2 regions of the Comamonas thiooxydans genome follow, and region 2 is predicted to be linked to the other one. Evidence: riboswitches for the same ligand, from Rfam matches in the RefSeq annotation. Region 2 holds a riboswitch; the other holds the start of a gene.
The links. A riboswitch is a leader RNA that binds a small molecule or an ion and turns the genes downstream of it on or off. The one in region 2 is predicted to bind S-adenosylhomocysteine.
Positions count from the first base shown of each region.

Region 1: another riboswitch for S-adenosylhomocysteine. It lies ahead of ahcY (adenosylhomocysteinase); the one in region 2 lies ahead of metH (methionine synthase).

Region 1 is NZ_AP026738.1:616,222-619,636, reverse strand. Features, by position in the region: gene ahcY (adenosylhomocysteinase) at 279-1,709, opposite strand; S-adenosyl-L-homocysteine riboswitch at 1,785-1,881, opposite strand; gene CTR2_RS02815 (response regulator) at 1,900-2,607, opposite strand; gene CTR2_RS02810 (sensor histidine kinase) at 2,643-3,415, opposite strand, start outside.
Region 2 is NZ_AP026738.1:122,963-126,377, forward strand. Features, by position in the region: gene CTR2_RS00545 (PACE efflux transporter) at 1-159, shown strand, start outside; gene gltS (sodium/glutamate symporter) at 271-1,509, opposite strand; S-adenosyl-L-homocysteine riboswitch at 1,929-2,038, shown strand; gene metH (methionine synthase) at 2,075-3,415, shown strand, end outside.

The sequences.
Region 1 (3,415 bases), 490 kb from region 2:
AACCGGTGCCAGGCGCTGCACGGCGTGCAGCGGGCAAAAGAAATCTTTTTTGATAGCTGCTTGCGTTCGTCCTGCTTAAGATTCAGATAGATATCCATCTGAAAGCATTACCTAACAAGCGCAAACAGCTATCAAATAAATCAACACAGTTCCGATACGGGCGCGCTCCAAGCTCAGGACAGCGAGCAAGGGCCGCCCCGCAGCGAGGCTGTCGTCCCCCTCCCATAGCGCGAAGCGCGTAGAGAGAGGGGGAAGCGGCAAAGCCGCTCAGGGGGTGCTTAGTAGCGATACGTTTCAGGCTTGTAAGGGCCTTCCTTCTTCACGCCGATATAGGCGGCTTGCGCTTCGGTCAGCTCGGTCAGCTGTGCGCCCACCTTCTTCAGGTGCAGGCGGGCCACCTTTTCGTCCAGCACCTTGGGCAGCACATAGACCTTGCCCACTTCGTAGGCGTCGGGGCGGGTGAACAGCTCGATCTGCGCCAGGGTCTGGTTGGCAAACGAGTTGGACATCACAAAGCTGGGGTGACCGGTGGCGCAACCCAGATTCACCAGACGGCCCTTGGCCAGCAGGATGATCTTCTTGCCATCGGGGAAGGTGATGTGGTCAACCTGGGGCTTGATCTCTTCCCACTCGTACTTCTCGATCGATGCGACATCGATTTCGTTGTCGAAGTGACCGATGTTGCAGACGATGGCCTCATCCTTCATCGCGACCATGTGCTCGTGGCGGATGATGTCCTTGTTGCCGGTGGTGGTCACGAAGATGTCGCACTTGTCGGCGGCATATTCCATGGTCACGACCTTGTAGCCTTCCATCGCAGCCTGCAGCGCGTTGATGGGGTCGATCTCGGTCACCCACACCTGGGCGCGCAGAGCGGACAGCGCCTGAGCGCAACCCTTGCCCACATCACCGTAGCCAGCCACCACAGCCACCTTGCCGGCGATCATCACGTCGGTCGCGCGCTTGATGCCGTCCACCAGCGATTCGCGGCAGCCGTACAGGTTGTCGAACTTGGACTTGGTCACCGAGTCGTTCACGTTGATCGCGCGGAACAGCAGGCTGCCGTTGGCCGACATTTCGTTCAGGCGGTGCACGCCGGTGGTGGTTTCTTCGGTCACACCCAGGATCTGGGCCGACTTGCGGCTGTACCAGGTGGAATCCACGGCCAGCTTGGCCTTGATGGCGGCGAAGACGATGCGCTCTTCTTCCGAACCGGGGTTGGCCAGCACGGACAGGTCCTTCTCGGCGCGCTTGCCCAGGTGCATGAGCATGGTGGCGTCGCCGCCGTCGTCCAGGATCATGTTGGGGCCTTCGCCTTCGGTGCCGGCGGCGCCGAATTCAAAGATGGAGTGGGTGTAGTTCCAGTAGTCTTCCAGCGACTCGCCCTTGATGGCGTAGACAGGCACGCCGGTTTCGGCGATGGCGGCAGCTGCGTGATCCTGGGTCGAGAAGATGTTGCACGAAGCCCAGCGCACTTGTGCGCCCAGAGCCGTCAGCGTCTCGATCAGCACGGCGGTCTGGATGGTCATATGCAGCGAGCCCGTGATGCGCGCGCCCTTCAGGGGCTGGGCAGCGGCGAACTCTTCACGCACGGCCATCAGACCGGGCATCTCGGTTTCGGCGATCCTGATTTCCTTGCGGCCCCAGGCAGCCAGGGAAATATCGGTAATGGCCGAATCAGCGGGGTTGAAGCGCACGGCAGCGTTCATGGTTTTCTCCAAATCTTGAATGAAAAACCACGTTCTGCAGCAGAGGGGGAATAAACCGGCTCACCGCACAGAAAGCGTGGGCGAGCGTCGTTGCGGGATGAAATCCGAGCCTCACGCCCCGCGCAGACCAGCTCATGGCTGGCTGGGGAACGCTGCAACGCTCCTCGGATGGACAGCGATTATAAAGGAATCAGCCTTCCAGGCCCACCAAGCGATAACCGACTTGCAACTCGGTTACCAGATGCCGGGGCTGGGCCGGATCAAGCTCTATCTTCTGGCGCAGATTGGCCATGTGCACGCGCAGATAGTGGGGGCGGTCCAGATATTCAGCGCCCCAGACCTGCAGCAGCAGCTGGCGGTGGGTCAGCACCTTGCCATGGCCTGCAATCAGGGCCGCCAGCAGGCGAAACTCTATGGGCGTCAGGTGCACGGCCACACCGTCACGCCTGACATCGTGCGCCGCCAGATCCACCACCAGAGCACCGAAACGCGCACAGCTGCCGGGCTTGTCTGCCGCCGATGCCTGCTGGCGGCGGCGCAGCATCACGCGCAGCCTGGCCAGCAGCTCGGGCACGCCAAAGGGCTTGGTCAGGTAGTCATCGGCCCCAGCGTCCAGCGCCGCCACCTTTTCCTCTTCCCTCTCGCGTGCGGACAGGATCAGAATCGGCAACTGGCTCCAGGCGCGCAGCTCTGCAATCACGGTCTTGCCATCGGCATCGGGCAGCCCCAGGTCCAGCACCACGGCGTCGGGCTGGCGGCTGGCGGCCTCGATCAGGCCGCGCCTGGCGGTTTCGGACTCGAACACCTGCCAGCCTTCGTCCTCCAGTGCCAGGCGCACAAAGCGGCGGATGCTGGCGTCGTCTTCAATCAGCAAGATGCGGGGTGCGGCGCTTGTCATGTTCGGATTTGCATGTGATGCACGGGATTGTCGGCTCATTCGTCCATGGCCGGCTGCTCGGGCACGGGCAGGTGTACGCTGAAAATGGAGCCCGGGCCGGGCTCTGCCTGTGCCACCTGCAATCGGCCGCCATGGGCCTGCACGATGCGCTGAGCCAGAGCCAGGCCGAGCCCCATGCCGAACACGGCACTCTCCGCCTGGCCGCGCGTGAACGGCTCGAACAGTTGCTCAGCCGACAGATGCCCGGGCAGACCCGGCCCCGCATCCTGCACGCTCAGCACACAATCGCTGCCCAGCACACGCGCGGCCACGGTGATCGTCGTGCCTTCGGGCGTGTACTTGATGGCGTTGTCCAGCAGATTGACCAGCACCCGCTCCATCAGCACGGCATCGAGCTGCAGCAAGGGCAGATCGGCCGGCAGCGAGGTCTGCAGCGCATGAGCGGCCAGTCGCTCGCGCATCTGCGCCAGCGCGCTGCCCACCAGCTCGTCCACCGGCAGCCATTCGCGCTTGAGCTGCACGCCGCCTTGCTGCAGGCGCGCCATGGCCAGCAGGTTGTCCACCAATTGCTGCAGCGCCTGTGCCTGATTGCGGATCTGCACCAGCATGTGATGCGCCGGACCTTGCGGCGCATGCGGCAAGGCCGCCTGGGCCGCGCCCAGGATGCCCGTCAGCGGCGTGCGCAGATCATGCGAGACGGCCGAGAGCAAGGTGTTGCGCATGCGCTCGCCTTCCATGGCGATCTGGGTCTGCTGCGCCACCTCCACAAAATGCACACGCTCCAATGCCAGGGCGATCTGGCTGGCAC
Region 2 (3,415 bases):
ATTCCGCTGATGGCATGGTGGTTCGGCATCTCGCTGTGGGAAGCCGCCGTCATGGAAGCCGGCCTGCTGGTGTTCTTCATGGTCTACACCTTTGCCTTCAACTGGGCGTTCGACCGCATCTTCGGTCTGCCGGCTTCGGCTCAGGCAGTGGCGGCCTGATCCCGGCCTGAGCTGCCTTTGGCGCTTGCCCGGCAAGCGTGGGCAGCCATGAAAAAAGCGTGTTCCTGTCTGGCAGGAACACGCTTTTTTTTTTGGGGACTGATGTGGCGGTCAGCGAAGAATGCTGAGCATGGCCTGCAGCACAAAGGCGTTGATGATGTCGATGAAGAAGGCTCCGACCAGGGGCACGATCAGAAAGGCCTTGTGTGAAGGGCCGTACTGGTTGGTGATGGCCTGCATATTGGCCACGGCCGTGGGCGTGGCGCCCATGCCGAAGCCGCAGTGGCCGGCGGCCAGCACGGCGGCGTCGTAGTTGCGGCCCATGATGCGGAAGGTCACGAAGGCCGCATACAGCGTCATGACGATGGCTTGCGCGGCCAGAATGACCATCAGCGGGCCGGCCAGGTCGGTCAGCTCCCAGAGCTTGAGCGACAGCAGCGCGATGGCCAGATACATGGACAACGAGGCATTGCCGAAGACGTCGATGGCGCGGTCAAAGACCTTGAAGCCGAACATATAGTCCAGCACGTTGCGGATGATCACGCCGCCGCCCAGCGCCCAGACAAAGGTAGGCAGCTGGATGACCGTTCCCATGGTCAGGCCGGTCATGAATTCGGCAAAGGCTAGGCAGCCCGCGAAGAGGGCCAGCGTCTCCACCGCCGCATCGGCCGTGATCAGGCGCGGAGCCTTGTTGGGCGACTCGAAGTTGGCGACCTCGCTGCCTTCGCTCACGGTGGGCGCATCGGCGCGCAGCTGCTCGGACTCGGTCAGCGGCTGGGCCAGCTGATGGCGCGTGATCAGCCGCTTGGCCAGCGGGCCGCCCACCAGGCCGCCGATGATCAGGCCGAAAGTGGCGCAGGCAATGCCCAGGGTGGTGGCTCCCGTGAGACCGTATTGGTTTTCCAGCACCGAGCCCCAGGCTCCGGCCGTACCGTGACCGCCCACCAGCGTGATGGAGCCCGCGACCAGGCCGATCAGCGGATCCAGTCCCAGAACAGTGGCCAAGCTTACGCCCACGATGTTCTGCATGATGATGAAGACGGCAATCACGCCCAGGAAGAGGAACAGCGCCGAGCCGCCCTCACGCAGCTTGGCGAAGTTCGCGCTCAGGCCGATGGACGAGAAGAACACCAGCATGAACGCCGACTGCAGGCCGCCCTCGAAGCTCAGCGCCAGTCCCGTGGTCTGATGCAGCATGAAAATGATGGCCGCCACGACCAGGCCGCCGGAGACGGGCTCGGGAATATTGAAGTCGCGCAGAAAGCGGATATGTCTTGTCATGAGCTTGCCAAGCATGAGCACAAGCACGGCCATGATGAGGGTGTAGTACGCGCCGAAGGTCACGTTCATGAAGATCTCCTGGGTGTTCCATGCGATGGCCGAACGGCCTGCCCGGTCATGGCTGGCAATCGGCTGTGCACGGCTGAGCACATGGACCAGACATTTGCTGTCGATGGTGCCAAAGACTCAAAGATAGGGGCTGTAGGTGCTTGTCCACTCATGGCAGGCGGACCCGTTGGTGCCGGGCAGCCTGAGAGCAGGAAAGCGGTGTGCGCCATTCCTTGCGGATGCGCACCATGCCACGAATATGCTTGAAATGAGATGGCTGCATTCGTGTTTTGCGAAATTACCTTTTGCCGTGCTCCTGTTTTTGGGATGCGGAAAGTCGAATCTGCTATAGCCATCCGCAAGCCGCGCGCCTCGGCCGCCAATGGGGCAAAGCGCCTTGAACCCCCGATTGCCCGCCCTCGCCGTAGAATGACGGGCTTCACCCCGAGGAGCGCTGCAGCCGGTCATCCCAGAGATGTTTGACCCGTCAGGCTCGGGGTGGCAGATCCGTTTGGCGATCTGCCCGTACCCACAACGGCGCTCACCTGTTTTCGATTCTGTTTCTGGTTTTCACACAGGTGAGCTGATGTCCGCTGCTACCCCTTCCACCGCCATTCCTCCCATGCGCCTGTCGGGCCTGGAGCCCGTCTTCATCGGCGATGAGACGCTGTTCGTCAACGTGGGCGAGCGTACCAACGTCACCGGCTCCAAGGCCTTTGCGCGCCTGATCCTCAACGAGCAGTACGAAGAAGCGCTGGCCGTGGCGCGCCAGCAGGTGGAAAACGGTGCCCAGGTGATCGATGTGAACATGGACGAGGCCATGCTGGACAGCAAGGCCGCCATGGTGCGCTTTCTGAACCTGATTGCCTCCGAGCCCGATATCGCCAAGGTGCCGGTGATGGTGGACAGCTCCAAGTGGGATGTGATCGAGGCCGGCCTGCGCTGCCTGCAGGGCAAGGGCATCGTCAACTCGATCTCCATGAAGGAGGGCGTCGAGGAGTTCAAGAAGCACGCCAAGCTGGTCAAGCGCTATGGCGCTGCCGCCGTGGTGATGGCGTTTGACGAAAAAGGCCAGGCCGACACCTTTGCACGCAAGATCGAGATCTGCGAACGCGCCTACCGCATTCTGGTCGACGAAGTGGGCTTCCCGCCCGAGGACATCATCTTCGACCCCAACATCTTTGCCGTGGCCACCGGCATCGAAGAGCACAACAACTACGGCGTCGATTTCATCGAGGCCGTGCGCTGGATCAAGCAGAACCTGCCCGGTGCCAAGGTCTCGGGCGGCGTCTCCAACGTGAGCTTCTCCTTCCGCGGCAACGACCCCGTGCGCGAGGCCATCCACACCGTGTTCCTCTATCACGCGATCGGGGCGGGCATGGACATGGGCATTGTCAATGCCGGCATGGTCGGTGTGTACGACGACCTGGAGCCACAGCTGCGCGAACGCGTGGAGGATGTGGTGCTCAACCGTCGCCCCGATGCGGCCGAGCGTCTGCTGGAGATCGCCGACAGCGCCAAGGGCGCGGCCAAGGACGACAGCAAGAAGCTAGAGTGGCGCGGCACGCCCGAGGCACCGAAGACTGTGGGCGAGCGTCTGTCGCACGCCTTGGTGCACGGCATCACCGACTTCATCACCGAAGACACCGAAGAGGCCTACCAGCAGATCGTGGTGCAGGGCGGCGGCCGCCCGCTGCACGTGATCGAAGGCCCGCTCATGGACGGCATGAATATCGTCGGCGACCTGTTCGGTGCCGGCAAGATGTTCCTGCCCCAGGTGGTCAAGTCCGCGCGCGTGATGAAGCAGGCCGTGGCCCATCTGGTGCCCTATATCGAGGAAGAGAAGCGCCAGCAGGAAGCGGCGGGCCTGGACGTCACCAGCAAGGGCAAGATCGTCATCGCCACCGTCAAGGGCGATGTGCACGAC